Regions from separate parts of the Priestia sp. 40 genome, predicted to be linked through region 3. Evidence: riboswitches for the same ligand, from Rfam matches in the RefSeq annotation. Region 3 holds a riboswitch; each other region holds the start of a gene.
What was found. Region 3 has a riboswitch for S-adenosylmethionine ahead of mtnW (2,3-diketo-5-methylthiopentyl-1-phosphate enolase). Riboswitches for the same ligand answer to the same signal wherever they lie in the genome.

Region 1: another riboswitch for S-adenosylmethionine. It lies ahead of ACO1DI_RS09665 (methionine ABC transporter ATP-binding protein); the one in region 3 lies ahead of mtnW (2,3-diketo-5-methylthiopentyl-1-phosphate enolase).
Region 2: another riboswitch for S-adenosylmethionine. It lies ahead of ACO1DI_RS20470 (trans-sulfuration enzyme family protein); the one in region 3 lies ahead of mtnW (2,3-diketo-5-methylthiopentyl-1-phosphate enolase).
Region 4: another riboswitch for S-adenosylmethionine. It lies ahead of metK (methionine adenosyltransferase); the one in region 3 lies ahead of mtnW (2,3-diketo-5-methylthiopentyl-1-phosphate enolase).

Annotation. Positions count from the first base shown of each region.
Region 1 is NZ_JBMPZA010000005.1:1,639,937-1,645,281, reverse strand. Features, by position in the region: gene gcvH (glycine cleavage system protein GcvH) at 1-95, shown strand, start outside; gene ACO1DI_RS09680 (YusG family protein) at 175-420, shown strand; gene ACO1DI_RS09675 (toprim domain-containing protein) at 602-952, shown strand; gene ACO1DI_RS09670 (thioredoxin family protein) at 967-1,266, shown strand; SAM riboswitch class I at 1,447-1,554, shown strand; gene ACO1DI_RS09665 (methionine ABC transporter ATP-binding protein) at 1,686-2,711, shown strand; gene ACO1DI_RS09660 (methionine ABC transporter permease) at 2,704-3,372, shown strand; gene ACO1DI_RS09655 (MetQ/NlpA family ABC transporter substrate-binding protein) at 3,390-4,226, shown strand; gene ACO1DI_RS09650 (carboxymuconolactone decarboxylase family protein) at 4,350-4,715, shown strand; gene sufC (Fe-S cluster assembly ATPase SufC) at 4,956-5,345, shown strand, end outside.
Region 2 is NZ_JBMPZA010000017.1:148,993-154,337, reverse strand. Features, by position in the region: gene ACO1DI_RS20490 (CotH kinase family protein) at 1-585, shown strand, start outside; gene ACO1DI_RS20485 (hypothetical protein) at 815-1,522, shown strand; gene ACO1DI_RS20480 (hypothetical protein) at 1,659-1,964, shown strand; gene ACO1DI_RS20475 (DUF2642 domain-containing protein) at 2,006-2,668, shown strand; SAM riboswitch class I at 2,835-2,952, shown strand; gene ACO1DI_RS20470 (trans-sulfuration enzyme family protein) at 3,023-4,168, shown strand; gene ACO1DI_RS20465 (trans-sulfuration enzyme family protein) at 4,152-5,333, shown strand.
Region 3 is NZ_JBMPZA010000017.1:306,602-311,946, forward strand. Features, by position in the region: gene ACO1DI_RS21290 (sugar ABC transporter substrate-binding protein) at 1-424, opposite strand, end outside; gene ACO1DI_RS21295 (1,2-dihydroxy-3-keto-5-methylthiopentene dioxygenase) at 547-1,062, opposite strand; gene ACO1DI_RS21300 (methylthioribulose 1-phosphate dehydratase) at 1,078-1,716, opposite strand; gene ACO1DI_RS21305 (2-hydroxy-3-keto-5-methylthiopentenyl-1-phosphate phosphatase) at 1,713-2,378, opposite strand; gene mtnW (2,3-diketo-5-methylthiopentyl-1-phosphate enolase) at 2,375-3,619, opposite strand; SAM riboswitch class I at 3,699-3,805, opposite strand; gene ACO1DI_RS21315 (pyridoxal phosphate-dependent aminotransferase) at 3,936-5,108, opposite strand; gene ACO1DI_RS21320 (carbon-nitrogen family hydrolase) at 5,220-5,345, shown strand, end outside.
Region 4 is NZ_JBMPZA010000005.1:1,527,914-1,533,258, forward strand. Features, by position in the region: gene ACO1DI_RS08955 (phosphatase PAP2 family protein) at 1-281, shown strand, start outside; gene ACO1DI_RS08960 (glycosyltransferase family 4 protein) at 300-1,445, shown strand; gene metK (methionine adenosyltransferase) at 1,480-2,682, opposite strand; SAM riboswitch class I at 2,815-2,932, opposite strand; gene pckA (phosphoenolpyruvate carboxykinase (ATP)) at 3,307-4,896, shown strand; gene ACO1DI_RS08975 (DUF2584 domain-containing protein) at 4,931-5,173, opposite strand; gene ACO1DI_RS08980 (alpha/beta hydrolase family protein) at 5,229-5,345, opposite strand, start outside.

The DNA of each region.
Region 1 (5,345 bases), on a different contig from region 3:
AAGCATGGATGATTACAATCAAACCATCTGATGCTTCTCAAGTAGACAAGCTGATGACAGCAGAGCAATACGAAGAAATGACAAACGAAGGATAATACTCCTCCATAAATTGTCTTTATGAAAAGTTTTTGACTGGACACTCTATTAGTAAACAAGCTAAAGGAGTGTCTTTTTATGTTTGAAAAACAAAAAATGGACGTTACAGATCGCGTTACAGCTAAATTTCATGACGGCGGTATGAAATTATATGTTGATAAGCAGCCAATTGGTGAAGTTAGTTATGGGACAAGCGGCAATGAATACCGCTTTGAAGAAGGATATTCGCAAGAAAATAATAAGTTCTATCAATATGCGGACGTACAAAAACAAGGTGAAACGCAAAAATATACAGACTGCGACGAAGAAGCAGGATGGTGCTAAACAGTGGCAACTGCCGCTGTTTTTCTTGTTTTATGGAAATAATATGGCCTAAACTGCCTTTTAAAAGAGTTCTTTCTTGCAAATTTCTTTTAAAAAACAGGTGAACTGTGATACATTAACGAATATTGTATAGCATAAAGAAATGATGTTACTATACAACTGACGATTACGGGTGATGAAAATGGGGCTAATTGAAATTGAAAAAGTAATTATTGTCGAAGGAAAATCAGATAAAAAGCGTATTCAAGATATCATTCGAGAACCAATTGAAATTATTTGTACAAACGGTACGATTAGTTTATCAAAGCTGGATGAAATTATTGACTGTACGTTTAACAAAGAGGTATACATACTCGTTGACTCTGATGATTCAGGGAATAAGCTGAGAAAACAATTTAAACGAGAGCTTCCGGAAGCAGAGCATTTATATATTGATAAAATGTACCGAGAAGTTGCTGCCGCCCCTAGACATCACATAGCAACAGTATTACTGAGTGCCAATATCGATGTTAATGCAGAATTTTTAACATAAAAGGAATGAGCAACATGCAAGAATGGAGCGAAAAACAGCTTGATGATCAGTTAAAAGAAGGAGAAAGAGCCTTTATCTTTTTCCATACGCCTTTTTGCGGAACGTGTCAGCTGGCAAAAAAAATGTTAACCGTGGCAGAAGCGATGCTGCCGGATGTAACCATCGGAATGAGCAATTTAAATTATATGCCTTCAAAAGCAGAGTTATTTTCCATTGAAAGTGTACCTTGTTTGATTGAAGTGAAAAATGGCGAAATGATAAAAAAACTTTATGCGTTTCATTCCATCGAGCACGTGCTTGAAGAACTTCGATAATCAAACGTTTGTTTAAAATGAAGAAATGGAAAGAGAGCGAACCGTTGGGGCTGTTGAAATCTTGGGATATTATCCCAAGGGTAAAATCTGTTGACAGCCTATCTGACACATGCTAAAATCACACTCATGAATGTTCATAAATGAATGAATATTTCCCAAAAACAAAATAATTGTTGCGAACTCTTATCAAGAGAGGTGGAGGGACTGAGCCCTGTGAAACCCGGCAACCGTCAGACTAACTGAAATGGTGCCAATTCCTGCAAAGCTATGCGCTTTGAAAGATGAGAGAAAGGATTAAATATCGAGCCTTTCTGTCATGCGCAGAGAGGCTTTTTTGATGGGGAAAAATGTTTTACGGCTTTTTCATTCTATAGGGCAACCTAACATAATCAAGTTTTTACTAAAGAAGGTGAAGAAATATGATTACATTAACAGACGTTACAAAAATTTATCAGGCTAAAAGCGGTCGAGTAACAGCTGTTGATAATGTGAATCTAACCGTTAACCAAGGTGAAATTTACGGAATTATTGGTTATAGCGGAGCGGGGAAAAGTTCTTTGATTCGCTTGCTAAACGGATTAGAAACACCAACGACAGGAACGGTCGAAGTAGCAGGTAATGATATTGGAAAAATTAAAGGCGGAAAACTCAGAAAAGCTAGACAAGAAATTAGTATGGTATTTCAGCACTTTAATATCTTGTGGTCACGTACGGTACGAGAAAATATTGCCTTTCCGTTAGAAATAGCAGGGATTTCAAAAGAAAAAAGAATGAAACGAGTAGACGAACTTATTAAGCTGGTCGGGCTTGAAGGGCGTGAAGATGCTTATCCATCACAGCTTAGCGGCGGACAAAAGCAGCGTGTTGGGATTGCTCGAGCGCTAGCGAACAATCCAAAAGTATTGCTTTGTGATGAAGCAACATCAGCGCTTGATCCCCAAACGACAGATTCCATTTTAGATCTGTTAGTAGATATTAATGAAAAGCTTGGGTTAACCATTGTATTGATTACTCATGAAATGCACGTCATTCGTAAAATTTGTCATCGAGTAGCCGTTATGGAAAATGGGGCAGTAGTAGAAGAAGGACAAGTGCTAGAAGTATTCAGAAAACCTAAGCAGCCGATTACAAAACGATTCGTTCAACAGATTTCTGAACCAGAGGAAACGTTTGAAACGATTGAACAAGTAAAAGAGCTGTATCCAAGCGGGCAAATTATTCAGCTGACGTTTGTTGGCGGAAAAGCAGAGCAACCGCTCATTACAACGATTTTAAAACAGTTTGATGTAACGATTAATATTTTGCAAGGAAAGATTTCTCATACACAAACAGGTTCATACGGGACGTTGTTCGTTCATTTAGACGGAGAATTAACAGAAGTTGAAAAAGTCATTGCATACATTCATGAGCAGCAGGTAGAAGTGGAGGTAATGACGAATGCTTGAGAAACTATTTCCAAACGTTATTTTAGATGATTTTATTCAAGCGACAAATGAAACACTATATATGACGGCTATTTCAGTTATAGCCACGTTTGTTCTAGGTATTTTATTGGGGTTGCTTTTATTTTTAACGTCCAAAGGACAGCTTTGGCAAAACAAACCTTTATATGCCATTGTGTCAGCAGTTGTAAATATTTTTCGTTCCATTCCATTCATTATTTTAATTGTTTTACTGATTCCATTTACCAAAGCGTTGGTAGGAAGTATTTTAGGCGCTAACGCAGCGTTACCGGCTTTAATTGTTGGAGCAGCACCATTCTATGCGCGTCTTGTAGAAATTGGTCTGCGTGAAATTGATAAAGGTGTTATTGAAGCTGCTAAATCAATGGGAGCCACAACAAGCACTATTATCTTTAAAGTGCTGTTACCTGAATCGCTGCCAGCTTTGATTTCCGGTTTGACAGTAACAACCATTGCGTTAGTCGGTTATACGGCAATGGCGGGTGTGATTGGAGCTGGAGGTCTTGGAAACCTTGCATATTTAGAAGGATTCCAGCGCAGTCATAATGACGTAACGCTAGCCGCTACGATCTTAATTTTGATTATTGTATTTATTATCCAACTTATTGGAGATGCGATTACTGCAAAAATTGATAAAAGATAAAGGGAGGACTATTTATTATGAAGAAATGGCTTTCAGCTTTAGCATTAACATCTGCGCTAGTAGTAGGATTAGCTGCATGTGGATCTAACAATGGATCGAAAGATGAAAAGAAAATTGTCGTGGGTGCATCTAATACGCCTCATGCTGAAATTTTAGAACAAGCAAAACCGATTTTAGAAAAACAAGGAATTGACTTAGAAATTAAAAAATTCCAAGATTACATCTTACCGAACACAGCTCTTGCAAACAATGAAATTGATGCAAACTATTTCCAGCACGTTCCTTATATGAATTCAGTGCTAAAAGATCATAAAGGTGAAAAAGGGTATGATTTTGTAAGTGCCGGTGCCATTCACATTGAACCAATTGGTATCTACTCTAAAAAATACAAAAGCTTAAAAGATCTTCCGAAAAACGGCACAGTTATTATGCGTGATGCAGTAGCAGAGCAAGGACGTATTTTATCGATTTTTGAAAAAGCTGGCGTGATCAAATTAAAACCAGGCGTAAAGAAAACAGACGCACAAATTAAAGATATTGTGGAAAACCCTAAGAATTTAAAATTTAAAGCCGATGTTGAAGGCGGATTGTTACCTCAAATGTACAAAAACAATGAAGGTGACGCTGTTGTTATCAATGCTAACTATGCTATCGATGCTGGTTTAGATCCAGTAAAAGATCCGATCGCAGTGGAAAGCAAAGAAAATAACCCTTATGCAAATATCATTACGGTTCACAAAGGTGACGAAAATAAAGATACAGTGAAAGCTTTAGTGAAAGTTCTTCACTCTAAAGAAATTCAAGACTATATTAAAGAAAAATACAAAGGCGGAGTACTGCCGGTAAATAAATAATAGAAGAAAAGCACTTGTCCCCTCTGGGCAAGTGCTTTTTTTTGTATGCCGCAAAACGAATAACTCTTATTTTTCTCACGCATACTAACCGTGAAAACTTTACTGATGATGGGAGCTGACGTTATGCAGCAAGAAGCACGTCATTCAACTGAGCAAGCACTTCATGATTATAAAATGGGTGTTGGGAAATTTAGTGAAAAATTGCCGGAAGTAACAAAAACGTTTAATGCGTTTACTGAAGCATGTTTTGGAGAAGGTTCTCTTTCTAAAAAAGAAAAGCAGTTAATCGCGCTAGGAATCAGCGTAGTAGCTCAAGACGAGTACTGTATGATTTATCATACAAAAGGCTGCATTGATCAAGGTGCAACTGAGCAAGAAATTTTAGAAGCATGCGGAGTGTCAGCAGCATTTGGCGGAGGCGCAGCGATGAGTCAGTCCGTTACACTTGTCCAAGAGTGTATTTCAGAACTGACTAGCCACACGCACTAAGTAAATATAACACGTAAAAAAAGCTTGTCTTAGAAGGCTCCGCAGAGTCTTTTAAGGCAACTTTTTTATGATTGAATTTAGTCTGAAAAAACGTACATAATGGTTTAAAACCTTTTGGGTCAAAAGGTTGCTATAAGTTTTCATTTGTTATAAGATTGTAATGAGAATAAAATGAGAATAATTAAAAAGATATAGGTATATCGTTTTTTACTATATACGTCTATAACTGGAGGTTTTAATATGGCAGGGTCAACTTTAACAATTAAAGATCTTCATGTTGCAATTGAAGGTAAAGAAATTTTAAAAGGTGTTAATTTAGAAGTTAAGGGCGGCGAAATCCATGCAATCATGGGACCAAACGGTACTGGTAAATCAACATTATCTTCAGCAATCATGGGACATCCTAAATACGAGGTTACACAAGGAAGCATCACGCTAGACGGCGAAGATGTACTTGAGATGGAAGTAGATGAGCGCGCTCGTGCAGGTCTATTCCTAGCGATGCAATATCCAAGTGAAATCAGCGGGGTAACAAATGCTGACTTCTTACGTTCAGCAATTAATGCTCGTCGTGAAGAAGGCGAAGAAATTTCACTAATGAAATTCATCCGTCAATTAGACAAAAACATG
Region 2 (5,345 bases), 160 kb from region 3:
TTGTTATCTGGATATGAAAATAAAGCAGTGAGAGAAGGGGATGAGGAAAAATTAGAAAAGTTTATATTTAATCTTAATACGTGGACAAATACAGAATTCGAACAGAATATTGAGAAGTACTTGAACGTCGACCGCTACTTATCTTGGTTAGTCGGTATTATTTGTATGCAGAATTACGACGGTTTTGTCCATAACTATGCCTTCTATCTAAATCATGAAAGCGGGCGCTTTGAACTGATTCCATGGGATTATGATGCAACTTGGGGAAGAGATGTAAATGGAAAAGTAATGGAAGGAGACTATGTCCGCGCACAAGGATTTAATACGCTTACAGCTCGCTTACTGGCGGTGAACAGCATTAAAAAGCGATATATTCAAAAAATGAACAATGTTCTAAATAATCAATTTACAATAGAATACATGAAACCAATCATTTATCAACTGCATGAGTATATTGCTCCTTATGTATTAAAAGATCCTTACGTAAAAGATAACTTGGAGCAATTTTATAAAGAACCCGAATTTATGCTGTCTTTTATAAAAGAACGAACAGCGTATATTAAAAATAACCTTTTGACTCTTTAAAAAGAGATAGATTTATAGGTAATTTATAGGCAACAGTGGATTTTGTTAATAATAGGCAAATGCAGGAAATCAATAGCTGTACATGATACGTATATATACAGTATGAATGACCAATAAGGATAACTAATAAGGAGGAAAAACAATGAGTAACTATTACTACGGCCAAGAACAAGGGCAAAATCAAAATCCGAGCCAAAAATCAAGCCAAAAACGCAGTCGAAATATACAAATGCCTGATAAAGGCTATTCTTCTCACTTCAAACCCCTAAAAGGAAGAGTGGTGACCGTTTATCGTGGAGGACCTGAATCTAAAACGGGTTATTTGGTTGACGTGCAATCAGATTATTTAATCTTAGCAGTAGAAAGCAACAATAACAATAATGGTGAAAATAACAACCAAAACAACCAAAACAACCAAAACAACCAAAACAACCAAAATAATAATCAACAAGAATATACACTTGTATATTATCACTTAGCGCATGTAAAAAGTATTACTGAAGATACTATGTCAAATTCGGCACAAACGTTTACAGGAATTAGTGCAGACTTAGAATTATATCGAGGAAAAACTTTTGCTGGAACTTTATCATTAATGAAAACTAAATATGTGCAGGTTAATCAAGGTGGACCTGAGAAAAAAGCAGGTCAGCTTCTTGATGTCTTAGGTTCATTTGAATCTGCTTATATAGTATTACTCACAGAGGATGACGGTATCATCTATATTAACACTGACCACGTTAAGAGTGTAAGTGAATATCAAAACAACAATGGAGATCAAACTACTCAATCTGTAAATGAACTCTCCGTGAGTCAAGAACCAGAATATATGAAATCCAAGAGTTTCAACGATCTGTTTGCACACCTTTCTCATAAATGGGTATCAATCAATAATGGAGGACCTGAAGCGGTAGAGGGCGTGTTAGTACAAAGTTGAAACGGCACATTTACACTTGTTCAGAACAATCAAGTATTACGCTTACAGCCAAGACACGTTAAAACCATTTGTGTAGGAGCAAAAGGAGCTTTTAAGCAAAACGACAACAATCAAAATAACGAGCAAACAGAAGAAAATGGAGAAACTGAAGCTGCAGAATCTACAGAAGAACGTACAGGAGGCCGTACGGGAGGCCGTACAGGAGGCCGTACAGGAGACCGTACAGGAAGACGTACAGGAGGTCGCACAGGAGACCGCACAGGAGACCGCACAGGAGACCGTACAGGAAGACGTACAGGACGTCGTACAGGAGGTCGCACAGACGATCGCTCTCGAGGACGCCGTACGGGTTCACGCTCTTCAGCACCGGCCGAGAAAGTTATTAAAACGAAAAATTATCGTTGGAAAGCATGATGAAATGGAACATAAAAGGTGCTTATAAAGCACCTTTTCTATCATATAAGAAAAAGGAGGAGAATCAGAATGAGTATGAATAATTATATCAATAAAATTGTAGAGTTAGATATTTCAGGTAAAACGACATTTGTTGGCAGACTTATTGATCTTGGATTAGATATTATGGTTTTGTATAATGGACATGATTATTTGTATATTCCTCTTTTACACATGCATCGTTTGCGGGAAGTATCGGAAGAAGACTATACGGTTTTACGTGAAATAGAAGAGAACTTAATAGAAGAAAGTCAGCGGATTTCTTATCGTAATATTTTACAGCAGGCAAAAGGGAAGTTTATTGAAATTTATGTAACAGGAGGGAAATCATTGCACGGCTATATCACAAGCGTGCTGAATGATTATCTTGTGTTTTATTCTCCAGTGTATAAAAATGTCTTTGTTTCTCTGCATCATTTGAAATGGCTTACCCCTTACAGTAATGAGTTAACCCCTTATTCTTTAAGTGACAAAGAGCTCCCAGTAAGGCCTGCCTCTGCACCTTTTGTCAGAAATTTTGAAGAGCAGCTTAAAAAATATGAAAATCAACTGGTCGTATTAGATTTAGGGGATCAATCAGAAAAGATTGGCGTACTTAAAGAAGTTTCTAATAATATTGTTGAACTGATTACGGCAAATGGAGAAAGTATGTATTGGAAGTTAGCTCACGTAAAATCTGTGCACTTGCCTTAGAAAAAGAGACCTCGCTGTCGTCTCTTTTTTTATGTCCTTATCAGGACAAGTATATTGAATAAACAAATAAGATGATTTAAATTTTTTAGAAAATTATGTTGACAATAAAGAAAATCTTTATTAAAGTTAGTAACAACAAACGTTAACCACCAACAATTATATAGAACTCTTATCAAGAGTGGCGGAGGGACTGGCCCTGCGATGCCCGGCAACCATCAAATGAAACATTCATTTGAACGGTGCTAATTCCTGTGGAACATCAGTATTGTTCTAACAGATGAGAGAAATCGTGTATAAACGAACACTCTTTCATCTGTGAAGAGTGTTTTTATTTTGAGTTAAGGAGAGAAATAGATGAAAATTGAAACTTTATTAGTTCGTTCAGGAGTAGGTCGTGACCCTTCAACAGGTTCTATTACAACACCCATTTACCAAGCATCAACATTTGCTCATCCTGCTTTAGGGCAAAGTACAGGATTTGACTATGCACGTACGGCAAACCCTACTCGTACAGCATTGGAAGAAGCAATTGCTGCTTTAGAAAAAGGAGAGGTAGGAGTAGCATTCGCTTCAGGAATGGCGGGTGTAATGTCAGTTTTAGCACTATTTAAAAACGGAGATCATTTAATTGTATCAGAGGATTTATATGGAGGAACGTACCGAGTACTAAATGAAATCTTTTCAGAGCAAGGAATTACTGTTTCGTACGTCAACACAGCCCATCTCGAGCAAGTAAAAGATGCGCTTCGTCCCAACACGAAAGCTTTATTTATTGAAACACCTACAAATCCAATGATGCACGTGACTGATTTGCCAGAAGCAATTGCGTTAGCTAAACAGCATGATTTGCTTACTATCGTTGACAATACCTTCATGTCCCCTTACTATCAGCGTCCTTTAGAGCTTGGAGCAGATATTGTGATACATAGTGCAAGTAAATACATTGGGGGCCATAATGATGTAGTTGCTGGTCTTGTAGTGGCTCGATGTAGTAGCTTAGGAGAGAAAATTCGTTTTTATCAAAATGCAGCTGGGGCAATCTTAGGTCCACAGGATAGCTGGTTGTTATTACGCGGTGTTAAGACGCTAGCGCTTCGGATGGAAAAGCATAACGAAAACGCACTGAAAATTGCAAATTGGCTTACTGCTCACGATCTCGTGGAAAAAGTGTATTACCCTGGTCTTGAAACACATCCAGGCTATGAAATCATGAAGAAACAAGCAACTGGATTTGGAGGCATGATTTCTTTTGCTGTCTCACACCCTGACATCGTGTCAGTACTTTTAGAAAATGTCAAAGTTATTACATTTGCAGAAAGCTTAGGAGGCGTGGAAAGTTTAATGACATTCCCAGCTCGTCAAACACACGCTGATATTCCGGAAGAAATTAGAAATCGTGTCGGAGTAACAAACTGTTTACTGCGATTATCAGTTGGAATTGAGCACGCAGATGATTTAATTAAAGATTTGAAGGAGGCATTTGATGCATACCAACAATAATAAACATAGATTTGGTACGAACTTAATTCATGCAAATACAGGAATTGACGGTCATTTTGGAGCGGTTAACGTACCTATTTATCAGGTATCTACATTTAACCAAGAAGATGAGACGAACAACGGCCGTTATGACTATTCTCGTTCAGGAAATCCAACTCGTGAGGCTTTAGAAAATACCATTGCTCAGCTAGAAAATGGGTACGCTGGTTTTGCTTTTTCATCAGGTATGGCTGCTATCTCATCGGTGTTATCTATTTTTGAATCAGGGGATGAAATTTTAGTTTCACACGATACGTACGGCGGAACATATCGTGTATTAACACGATTATTTTCAAAGTTTGGTATCAAAACAACTTTTGTTGATACAACGAAGGTTGAGAAAGTAGAAGAAGCTATTACAAAAGATACGAAGGCTATTTATATCGAAAGCCCTTCAAATCCATTTTTACAGGTAACCGATATTAAAGCAGTAGCAAGTTTGGCGAAGGAGCGCAATCTTCTTACAATTGTGGATAACACGTTTTTAACACCTTATCTACAGCAGCCGATTGACCTTGGTGTAAATATTGTGATTCATAGTGCTACAAAATATATCAGCGGCCACAGTGACGTCATTGGCGGTTTAGTTGTAGTAAGCGATGAAAAGCTAGCAGAAGAAGTCAAGTTTGTACAAAATGCTTTTGGTGCTATCTTGGGGCCACAGGATTGTTTTTTACTGCTTCGAGGAATTAAGACATTAAAAGTTCGTTTAGATCAGCAGTTAAAAACAGCACTGCAGTTTGCCAAGTGGCTTGAAGAACAATCACTAGTGAGCCGTGTATACTACCCGGGCTTAAAAAGTCATCCAGACCACAAACTGATTTCAGAACAAGCAAATGGATACGGAGCTATGATTTCCTTCCAAGTACAGGATGAAAAAGTAGCACGACATATTTTGCAAGGAGTCAAATTGGCTTCAATTGGCGTAAGTCTAGGTGCAGTTGAATCCATTCTAACGCATCCTGCAACAATGTCTCATGCAAGTATCCCAAAAGAAGTACGGGAAGAAAAAGGAATTACTGATTCACTTCTTCGCCTTTCAGTAGGGTTAGAGGAATTCGAGGATTTGAAGCAAGACTTTAACGCTGTTTTTCAAAGCTTAGAAGAAAAAGCGTTAATTAAATAAAAAAAGGACTTC
Region 3 (5,345 bases):
GAATTCCTTTTGCAATCGCGCGCTTCACGCCAGGTTCAAGGGTTTCAGCCCGGCCGTGGTCAATCATAATGCCGTCAACATTTTGGTTAATAGCCGTGTCTAAATAAGCCGCCATTTTAGATTGATCATTGTTTGAATCAGAAACGGATAGCTGTACTCCTGCTTTTTTAGCCGCTTTTGTCACACCTGTTATGTACTGAGCAGCGTGAGTGCCTGATGTAAATTCAGAAATAAGCGCAATTTTTGTATCTTTCGTAACCTTTTTTCCTTCTTGCTGTACAGGCTTAGCAGAAGCCGCTTGCTGCTCTGGAGCTGCCTGTGCTTTCTCGTTTAGACTTGGCTGTTCTTTCGTGCAGGCAGCCAGCGCAAAAACTAGAAGCACGAGCAAAGTAAGTGGCCACAGCATTTTTTTACTCTTTTTCATGGTGTTCCTCCCATTAAACTTATTATTCATATAAAAATAGTTAGTTTTATAATAATCCAAAGAATACCCCGCTTTTAGATGTAAAAGCGGGGTGATCATGACCTATGCTTTACAAGTAGTTGTTATGCGTAAATAGGTACCCATCCTTCAGTTGTCACGAAAATTCGGACAGCGACTACTTTACGATCTTCCATTAATGTAAAGTAATGAAGAATGTTTTCTGGTACTGAAATTAAATCGCCCGGCTCTAATTCAACATCAAAAAATTCGCCGTCTTTTCCTTGAATCACAAAGATTCCATGACCGCTTACAATAAAGCGAACTTCGTCATCTGTATGAATATGCTTGCGCTGAAAGTTTTTTAACAATTCATCAATATTTGGTGTAGATTCCGATAGCGAGATAACATCTTGCGCTTTATAGCCGCGGCGTTCAGAAATATCTTTAATATCCTCACCAAAAGCGTTTAAAATTTCTGTTTTTTCTTCATCAGTTAAATCATATTTTTCACGAAGATTTTCTGGAAGTTTTGTAATGTCCCAATTTTCATAAATAACTTCATTGTTTGCCAGAAAAGCTGATACTTCCTCTTGAGTTTCAATTCTTTTATTGTTTACATGTAAGCGAATTTGCGCCATTGTTGTTTCCTCCTTTTATAAATGCACCTTTGGCTTAATGCCTTTAAGTGATAGTAATTTCACATGGTAGCTAAATAGAAATTCATAGGCTTCTAGCGCTTTTTTTGTTTCAAACGCATTTTTCCCCCATACCGTAATCCCGTGGTTACGAATTAAAATCGCGCCTTGATCGCCTTTTATATGGTGAGAAAACTCTTCTGCTAGTGTCGGAATATCCGAGTAATTCGGAATAATCGGAACAGTAATTTCCGCATCTTCCTCCCAAATACCCAGTGCCTTAATAATTTCTTGGCCTTTGAATGAAATAAGCCCTTCATCTCCGTACAGTTCAGAGATCACGTTGTTGTCGATTGTATGTACATGAAGACTGCACCCAGCATTCGTTAACTCGTAAATCTTAACGTGTAAAAGCGTTTCAGCAGAAGGCTTTAAATGCGTTTCTTCTGCAGGTTTTCCATGTTGATCAACTAATAAAAAATCTTCATTTGTACGTTTTCTTTTGTCTTTTCCACTTGCTGATACAAAGAAAGTTGTCGGATTTTGGTCCACTTTAATTGCTAAGTTTCCGCTTGTACCGAAGAACCAATCGCGTTCTGCCAACTCATCTTTTATATCTGCAAGCTCATGCAACCTTTGCTGAGCCATGATACTCATGCTTTCACCTCTTCTGTTAATTCTTGTAAATGATGAATGACATCATAAAAAGTAGAAAAAGGACGATACGGTAGAGATAGCTCTTCGCATTTTTCAATTAAAAAGTCACGTGCAATGACAGTGTCAGCTAATTTGGCAGCCTGCAAATCCGTAATTGAATCGCCAATAACAACCGTATGATCTCTTTCATCTGCAAAATTGCGAATAATCGTTGGCTTACAGCAGCCGCAGTCATTTGTACACTGTTTATCACATGTATGAGGCCACGTAATGGAAATATGCTCACCAGAAAAATCAGATCCGTTGCAGTAGAGCATTTCCTCTGCAACTCGATTTCCCAAAAGCGGTTTTACAAAAAAGTCAATTCCTCCGCTTACAATATAAAGCGGAATATGATGCTCTTTTGTATAGGCAATAAAATCATCAAATCCATCTCGAATAGCAGACGTCCTTAAAATATAAGAAATAATATCTTCCTTTAATTCCACGGGGAGTAAGGCAAACATTTGCCCTACTCCTTCTTGAATAGAAACGCGCTGTGCTAGCACGTCGTCTTTAATACTTTCCCACTCCGGAGGAGCAAATTGTTTCATAATAGCAATAATGTTATCGCTATTTGTGATTGTTCCATCAAAGTCACAAAAGATTTTTAACGATGTCATGCTTTCACCTCTACTGTTCCCCATAGTTGCAAAGCTTTTTGCAACTCTTTTGATTCTTCAGCTTTTTCGGCTAGTGTTTGATGAGAGAGTGCTGCATCTATCGCCGCACGGAATGCTTTTCCTCCTCCGATAGCGCCGTCTGGATGACCGTGAACTCCGCCTCCTGCATTAATAATGCTGTCGATTCCAAAGTCCTTCACAAGCTGCGGTACCATTCCAGGATGAATTCCTGCTGAAGGAACCGGGAAAGTCTGCTTATATTTGTACACAGGACGCGTTAATTCGTAGGCAATGCCTGTCGTGTCTTCAAGAGAAAGCGCTACGCTTCCGTATGGTGATGGAAATAGCGAAAAATCTGCTCCGGCTAAGCGTAATAGCTTTCCAAGAAGTAATGAATTTGAAAAACCGTAAAACTCTGATGGCGTAAGCGCTCCGCTAACAGCTGGGTGAGCCATAATCGGCAAGTTAATTTCATCATCTTCTCGAAGTGCCTGCAGTACGTCTAATCCGTAAGCAAATACGTTGAATAAAAGAGCATCGGCTCCTAGCTCAGCTGCTTTTCTCGCTTTTTCTTTTAATTCAAACGTTCGTCCCGTTAAATTAACAGCATACAGCGTGCGGTGTCCCGTTTTTTCGTATACTTCATTCAGTACTTTTTTCCCTTCTGTAACGCGAGCTTCAAAAGGTGTTCGTTCATTATCAAACAAAATCTCGTCGTCTTTAACCAAATCCACTCCGCCAAGCGCTTGCTCACGCAGCTGAGTTGTTAAGTACGTCATATCTCTTCCAATCACGCCTTTAAAAATACTCATCACAAGCGGACGGTCATAAACGCCTAGTTTCTCTCGGATACCTTCTATTCCAAAGCGCGGTCCTGGGAATTCAGCTAATAATTCATCAGGAAAATCCAAGTCTAATAATTTCACTTTTCCATCAAGTGATAGTTTTCCGAAAACCGTAACTAAAATAGCCGGTAAATCTCTTGAAAAATTGGCAGTTGGATAAGCAATTTTGACAATAGCCTGCTTAACCTCTCCGCCTAAGTATCCGTTAACACGTTCGCAATCTTGAAGCTCAGTTACGGATACGACGCGCCCTTTATGCTTTTGAAGCTGCTGCTGATCTAAAAGCGGCAGATCTGTCCATGAGCCGATGGTTAGTCCTAAAGCGATTCCTTCCGCTTTTTTATGAAAATTTCCTTTATTGTCATGTAGTAAGTAGCTTGCAACGATTTCACTCATTATGCTAAAAACTCCCTTGCTGTTTAATATCGTTAATAAAAAAACCTCTTCTGTGATTAAGAAGAGGCTTTCGTTGCTCTTCTTATCTCTCAGCTGCTGCTGCAAGAATTAGCACCGTGCTTAACATGCGTTAAGTCGGTTGCCGGGCTTCATCGGGCTAGTCCCTCCACCTACTCTTAATAAGAAAGTTGCTATTTATTTAAATTGAATTCGTAGATTATATACTAAATAAAAAATACCGCTAGGATTTATCGGTTATTAATCTCGTTAACTTCTTACATATTAAGCCAACTCAAAAAGGATTGTCAATGCGTTTTTAAAATAAATTTAATTTTTTTATTCGAGATACAGCTTCTCTCATGCGCTCTTCATCCGTCAGCAGTCCTACGCGCACATAGCCTTCACCATATGTTCCGAATCCTACTCCAGGTGCCACTACAACGTGGGCTTTTTCAAGAAGTAAATCTGAAAATTGTTCAGAAGTATATCCTCCAGGAACTTTTAGCCATGCAAAAAAGGAGCCCGCTGGAGTTGTAACGTTCCAACCAATTTCTTGAAGCCCTTGAATAAATGTATTGCGTCTAGATTCATAGCGCTTAACTAAATCATTCACACATTGTTGAGATTCTAACAGAGCTGCGGCGGCTGCCTCTTGAATCGCCCCAAAGAGACTGACATACATATGATCTTGAAGAAGATTAATAGCTTCTACTACACTTTCATTTCCTACAGCAAATCCAACTCGCCATCCCGCCATGTTATACGTTTTAGAAAGAGTATAAATTTCAATTCCCGTCTCTTTTGCACCAGGAGTCTGTAAAAAGCTGATTGGCTTTTTACCATCAAATCCAATTGCTCCGTAGGCAAAGTCGTGTACCACACAAATATCGTGCTTGGCAGCAAACGCCACGGTGTTTTCAAAAAATTCTGCCGTTGCCACTGCACCAGTAGGATTATTCGGATAGTTTAAAAACATGAGCTTTGCCTGTTCTTTAGCACTTTCACTTATCTCTTCGTATACGGGTAGAAAATGATTTTCAGCCGTGAGCGGCATCACTTCCATCTTGGCTTTTGCAAGCTCTACTCCAGACCAGTAATCAGGATATCCAGGATCCGGAACCAGCACTGTATCTCCAGGGTTTAATAAGCACTGCGGGATTTCAACAAGTCCACCCTTCCCGCCAAACAAAATAGCTACTTCTTTTTCGGGATCCACATCAACCCCGTATTCTCGCTTATAAAAAGTCGCAACGGCCTCTTTCAAAAACTGATGCCCCCGAAATGGAGAATATTTATGATGCATAGGATTAGCACTTGCTTTTTGCAGTGTTTCTACAATATGTGAAGGAGTAGGCTGATCAGGATTTCCCTGCCCTAAGTTAATAACGTCGTGCCCTTGGGCCATTACTTTTCCTACCTTGCCTACAAGTGATGCAAAAAATTGTTTTGGTAAACTTTTCAATAGTTCCGATTGCTCAAATTGTTTCATCATCGCACACCTTCTCAAAAAATTCTTGAAATTCTAGTCACAAATAATATATTGTAATACTCAACTTGTAAAGTCATTTTTTTCAACTACTAAAAAAGGACGGATGATAAAGTGAGTGTAAAAATTACGTGTTTGCAACTTGATATTGCGTTTGGAAACCCAACTAAAAACCGAAAATATATTCAACAAAAAATGACAGAAGCGCTGCAAGAAAAACCTGATATCCTGGTGCTTCCT
Region 4 (5,345 bases), on a different contig from region 3:
ATCCGAGAAAACGACCTTATATTCAATTAAAACATACAAAAGTGTTAGAAAATCCATTAAAAGATCATTCATTTCCATCTGGACATACAACAGCTATTTTTTCGTTGGTTACCCCTCTTATGATTGTTTATCCAGCCTTCGCTGCTGTTCTTTTGCCTCTTGCAGTAACGGTAGGAATTTCAAGAATTTATCTCGGTCTGCACTATCCGACGGATGTCATGGTAGGTCTGATACTGGGCATCTTTTCAGGTGCTGTTTCACTGAACATATTTTTAACCTAATTGATAGGAGGAGTACTAATGAGAATTGCTTTATTTACGGATACATTTGCTCCAGAAGTTAACGGAGCTGCTAAAACACTTTATCAATTTACTCAGTATGTCAAATCAAAGCAAATTCCCATCCAGGTATTTGCTCCTGAATTTGCTCATGATCAGTCATTTTCAACGTATGTTCACCGTTCGCCCAGCATGCCGTTTTTCCTTTATCCAAACAGCCGCTTTTCATTGCCAAACGTTCTAAAAATTAAAAAGCAGCTGCGGGAATTCAATCCTTCTATTATTCATTTGGCCACTCCTTTTACAATGGGGCTTTGCGGCTCCTATTACGGGAAAAGATTAGGTGTTCCTCTTGTCGGCTCTTATCATACCAATTTTGATGATTATTTATCTCACTATGAACTTGAAAAAATGCGTGTACCATTGCAAAAATATATGAAATGGTTTTATAAACCTGTACAAAAAATATTCGCTCCCTCCGAAGTGACCAAACAGCAGCTAGAAGAACAAGGGTTTCACAACGTAGCTATTTGGTCGCGAGGGGTGAATCACAAATTGTTTCACCCCCACTATGACCGCTTTGATATTCGTATTAAATATAATATTAAAAAACCCTACATTTTAACTTATGTAGGAAGATTAGCTAAAGAAAAGAACGCTGATTTTTTAATGAAAATCGCACGATCTCTACCCGATCATATCCGCCATCAAATTCACTGGGTTATTGTGGGAGACGGCCCTTTAAAAGAGCAAATGCAGCAGCAAGCATCTGAGCATATGACATTTACAGGCTTCCTTGAAGGTAAGCAACTTGCTCATATCTATTCATCATCTGATTTGTTTGTTTTTCCTTCAGAAACAGAAACCTTCGGAAATGTTGTACTGGAGTCTCTTGCTTCTGGAACTCCTGTAGTGGCAGCAAATGCAGGAGGCGTTAAACAGATGGTTCAGCACGGGCGAAACGGCTACCTTTGCAAACCTCACTCCTTAGAAGAATTCAGTTCGGCTATTACAGATTTACTCGATGATTTGCATCAGCGGCTTCACTTTGGCCATGCAGCGAGACAATATGCTCTTACTCAATCATGGGACGCCATTTTTCAGCATTTGCTTTCAGAATATGAAGGTGTCGTAGAAAAATCTGCTGCAGGTATTCAGTGGGCATAAAAAAAAATCTCCGTTTTCACGGAGATTTTTTTTATTATTTAGCTAAAGCTTGAGTTTTTAATGCTTCCGCTTTGTCTGTGAACTCCCAAGGAAGCTCTACATCCGTACGACCAAAGTGGCCGTAAGCTGCTGTTTGCTTATAAATTGGGCGACGTAAATCAAGCATTTTAATGATGCCTGCTGGACGTAGGTCAAAGTTTTTGCGTACTACGTCTACTAGTACTTCTTCAGAAACTTTTCCTGTACCGAATGTATCAATTGAAATAGATACTGGCTGTGCAACACCAATTGCATATGCTAGTTGTACTTCACATTTATCAGCAAGATCAGCTGCTACAATGTTTTTCGCAACATAACGAGCTGCATAAGCTGCTGAACGGTCTACTTTTGTTGCGTCCTTACCAGAGAATGCACCGCCGCCGTGACGAGCATATCCGCCGTAAGTATCAACGATAATTTTACGACCAGTTAAACCAGCATCTCCTTGAGGACCGCCGATTACGAAACGTCCTGTTGGGTTAATGAAATACTTTGTATTTTCATCAATTAACTCGTTTGGAACAACTGGATTAATAACATATTCTTTTAAGTTACGCTGAATTTGCTCTAACGTTACTTCTGGGTGATGCTGAGTTGAAATAACAATTGTATCGATGCGAACAGGTTTGTTGTTTTCATCATATTCAACTGTTACTTGTGTTTTACCATCCGGGCGAAGGTAAGGAAGAATTTCTTCTTTACGTACTTCTGTTAGACGGCGAGCAAGTTTATGAGCTAATGAAATTGGAAGAGGCATTAATTCTTTTGTTTCGTTACATGCGTAACCAAACATTAACCCTTGGTCTCCAGCTCCGATTGCTTCGATTTCTTCATCTGACATTTGACCTTCACGTGCTTCTAACGCTTGGTCTACACCAGCAGCGATATCAGCTGACTGCTCGTCGATAGATGTTAATACTGCACAAGTTTCAGCATCAAATCCGTATTTTGCACGAGTATAGCCAATTCCTTTAATTGTTTCACGAACTGTTTTAGGAATATCCACGTAAGTAGAAGTTGTAATTTCACCACTTACTAAAACTAAACCAGTTGTTACGCTTGTTTCACAAGCAACACGAGCATTTGGATCCTTTGCTAGGATAGCATCAAGAATTGAGTCAGAAATTTGGTCACAAATTTTATCGGGATGTCCCTCTGTAACAGATTCTGACGTGAACAGACGACGTTGTGTTGACATCAGTTTTCCTCCTTATAAATACGATACATTGTGATACGGTACTCATTCCCTTATTTTCATTACACGTTAAAAAATATAAAAAAACCTTTCCTTGTATCGAGGAAAGGTATCAAATTCTACATAAGCCTTTCACTCTTATCGATCAAGGTTGTGCCCTTGCATCAGGTTAGCACCTTATCGTCTACACAAAAAAATGACGATGGTTGCTGGGTTTCATAGGGCCTGTCCCTCCACCAGCTCGGGATAAGAGAGTATCCGTTCAAGGACATATAATACATGAAAAAGCGCTTCACTGTCAACAACATTCAAATGGAAATCATCTCTTTATGTTTGAATCTGTTTTAATGTAACATACTCAAATTCTGAAATAGTACACCTTATTAAGAATCATCACTAAGTTTGGTTAATATGACAGATCAAAATGAGGCTTTCACTTAAAATAGCCTCACTTTTTTCGCTTCTAGCACATATACATGTGTCTAAAATAGGTATAACGTACATTTTTTTATAATGCACAAACATTTTTAGTTAAATAGTATAGAATAATTAAATAAATGTGTTATACTAATTATAAATTTCAAACATTAATGAATAAATAATAGCTAAAAAAGGAAGGTAGTGCACATGAGTACTGTTGATATGTCTATCGAATTAAATGGTTTGCTTCAATTAAAAACAACAAAACATCAATTATCTGTTCCACAACTTGTTGAAAAAATTCTAGCTCGACGCGAAGGAACGCTGACTTCTACAGGTGCTGTGTCAGTCGAAACCGGAAAATATACAGGTCGCTCTCCTTTAGATAAATTTATTGTAAGCGATGCTGTATCTTCAAAAACGGTTGAATGGGGACCTGTCAATCAGCCAATTTCTGCTCAGCGATTCGATGCGCTATACAAAAAAGTCTTAACCCACTTAAAGAAGCAGAATGAACTTTTTGTTTTTAATGGATATGCTGGAGCTGATAAAAAGTATCAGTTACCAATTCAAGTAGTTAATGAATTTGCATGGCACAACCTATTCGCTCAGCAGTTATTCATTCGCCCTTCAGCCGAACCAAAAACAAATGATGATGTGAAGCCGTTTACAATTGTAGCAGCTCCAACGTTCAAAGCTGATCCTGAAACAGACGGGACGAATTCTGAAACCTTCATTATTCTTTCGTTAGAGCGACGAATTGTGCTAATTGGAGGAACTGAATACGCTGGTGAAATGAAAAAATCTATTTTCTCAGTGATGAACTTCTTGCTTCCTCAAAACAATATTCTATCTATGCACTGTTCTGCTAACGTAGGAGAAGAAGGTGACGTTGCATTATTCTTTGGTTTATCTGGAACGGGTAAAACAACGCTTTCTGCTGATGCAAACCGTCGTTTAATCGGAGATGACGAGCACGGTTGGTCAAGCTCTGGTGTATTTAATATTGAAGGAGGATGCTACGCGAAGTGCATTCAGCTTTCTGAAGAAAAAGAACCGCAAATTTTCAATGCAATTCGCTTCGGCGCCGTACTAGAAAATGTAGTGTTAAATCAAAATACGAAAGTAGCAGATTACAATGATAATAGTTTAACAGAGAATACTCGTGCCGCTTATTCAATTGACTCTATTGATAATACGGTATTGCCAAGCGTTGCTGGGCATCCTACAGCTATTGTCTTTTTAACTGCTGATGCTTTCGGCGTCTTACCTCCAATCAGCAAGCTTACAAAAGAACAAGCGATGTACCATTTTCTGAGCGGATATACTAGTAAGTTAGCTGGAACAGAGCGCGGCGTAACATCGCCACAGGCTACTTTCTCTACATGCTTTGGTGAGCCTTTCTTACCTCTTGCTCCAACAACTTATGCAGAAATGCTAGGAAAGAAAATCGATGAACATAATGTAAATGTCTACCTTGTAAATACTGGATGGACCGGCGGTGAATACGGCGTAGGTGAACGAATGAAGTTAAGCTACACTCGAGCTATGGTTCAAGCAGCCCTTGAAGGAGAACTAGCTAATACCGAAACAGTAACAGATGCTATTTTTGGTTTATCGATTCCAACTCATGTTCCGGGAGTTCCTGATGAAGTGCTTCAGCCTTCTAAAGCATGGAACGATGCAACAGCTTATAACCAAAAAGCAACTGAGCTTGCTGCTAAATTCAAAGCTAATTTCAAGCGTTTTAATGATGTAGCATCTGACATTTCAACATTAGGCGGACCTAGAGTCTAATAAAAAACCGATCGTCTTATAGACGATCGGTTTTTTAATTAGTCGAATGTAATTTTGTCAGTTCATATGTGACAATAGTTTTTTCCTGCGCCATTTCTACCTTACGCACAACAGCAGTTCCAATACATTCTCCATTTTTCGTTTTGTGAATGTTTAATGGAATATCTAACGGATACAAGCGATATCCTTTTTTCTCAATTTGAAAAATGTTATCCGTTACACGCTTTTCGTTGCCTTTTGTCACAATCATTGTATTTAATTCTAGCGGCATACCCATTTTTTTCTCACTCCTCACTGTTATTCTACTTGTTTTCTCTATCGTAGCATATCTTTTATTGCGCTTTCATCCACTTCGTTAACTTCTTCACCGTTTCTCGGTTTTCTTTTGGTGGAAAAGCATGTGGAAAGTTTTCGAAGTACCAGCTGGTAACTTTTTTATTGGACTTCTT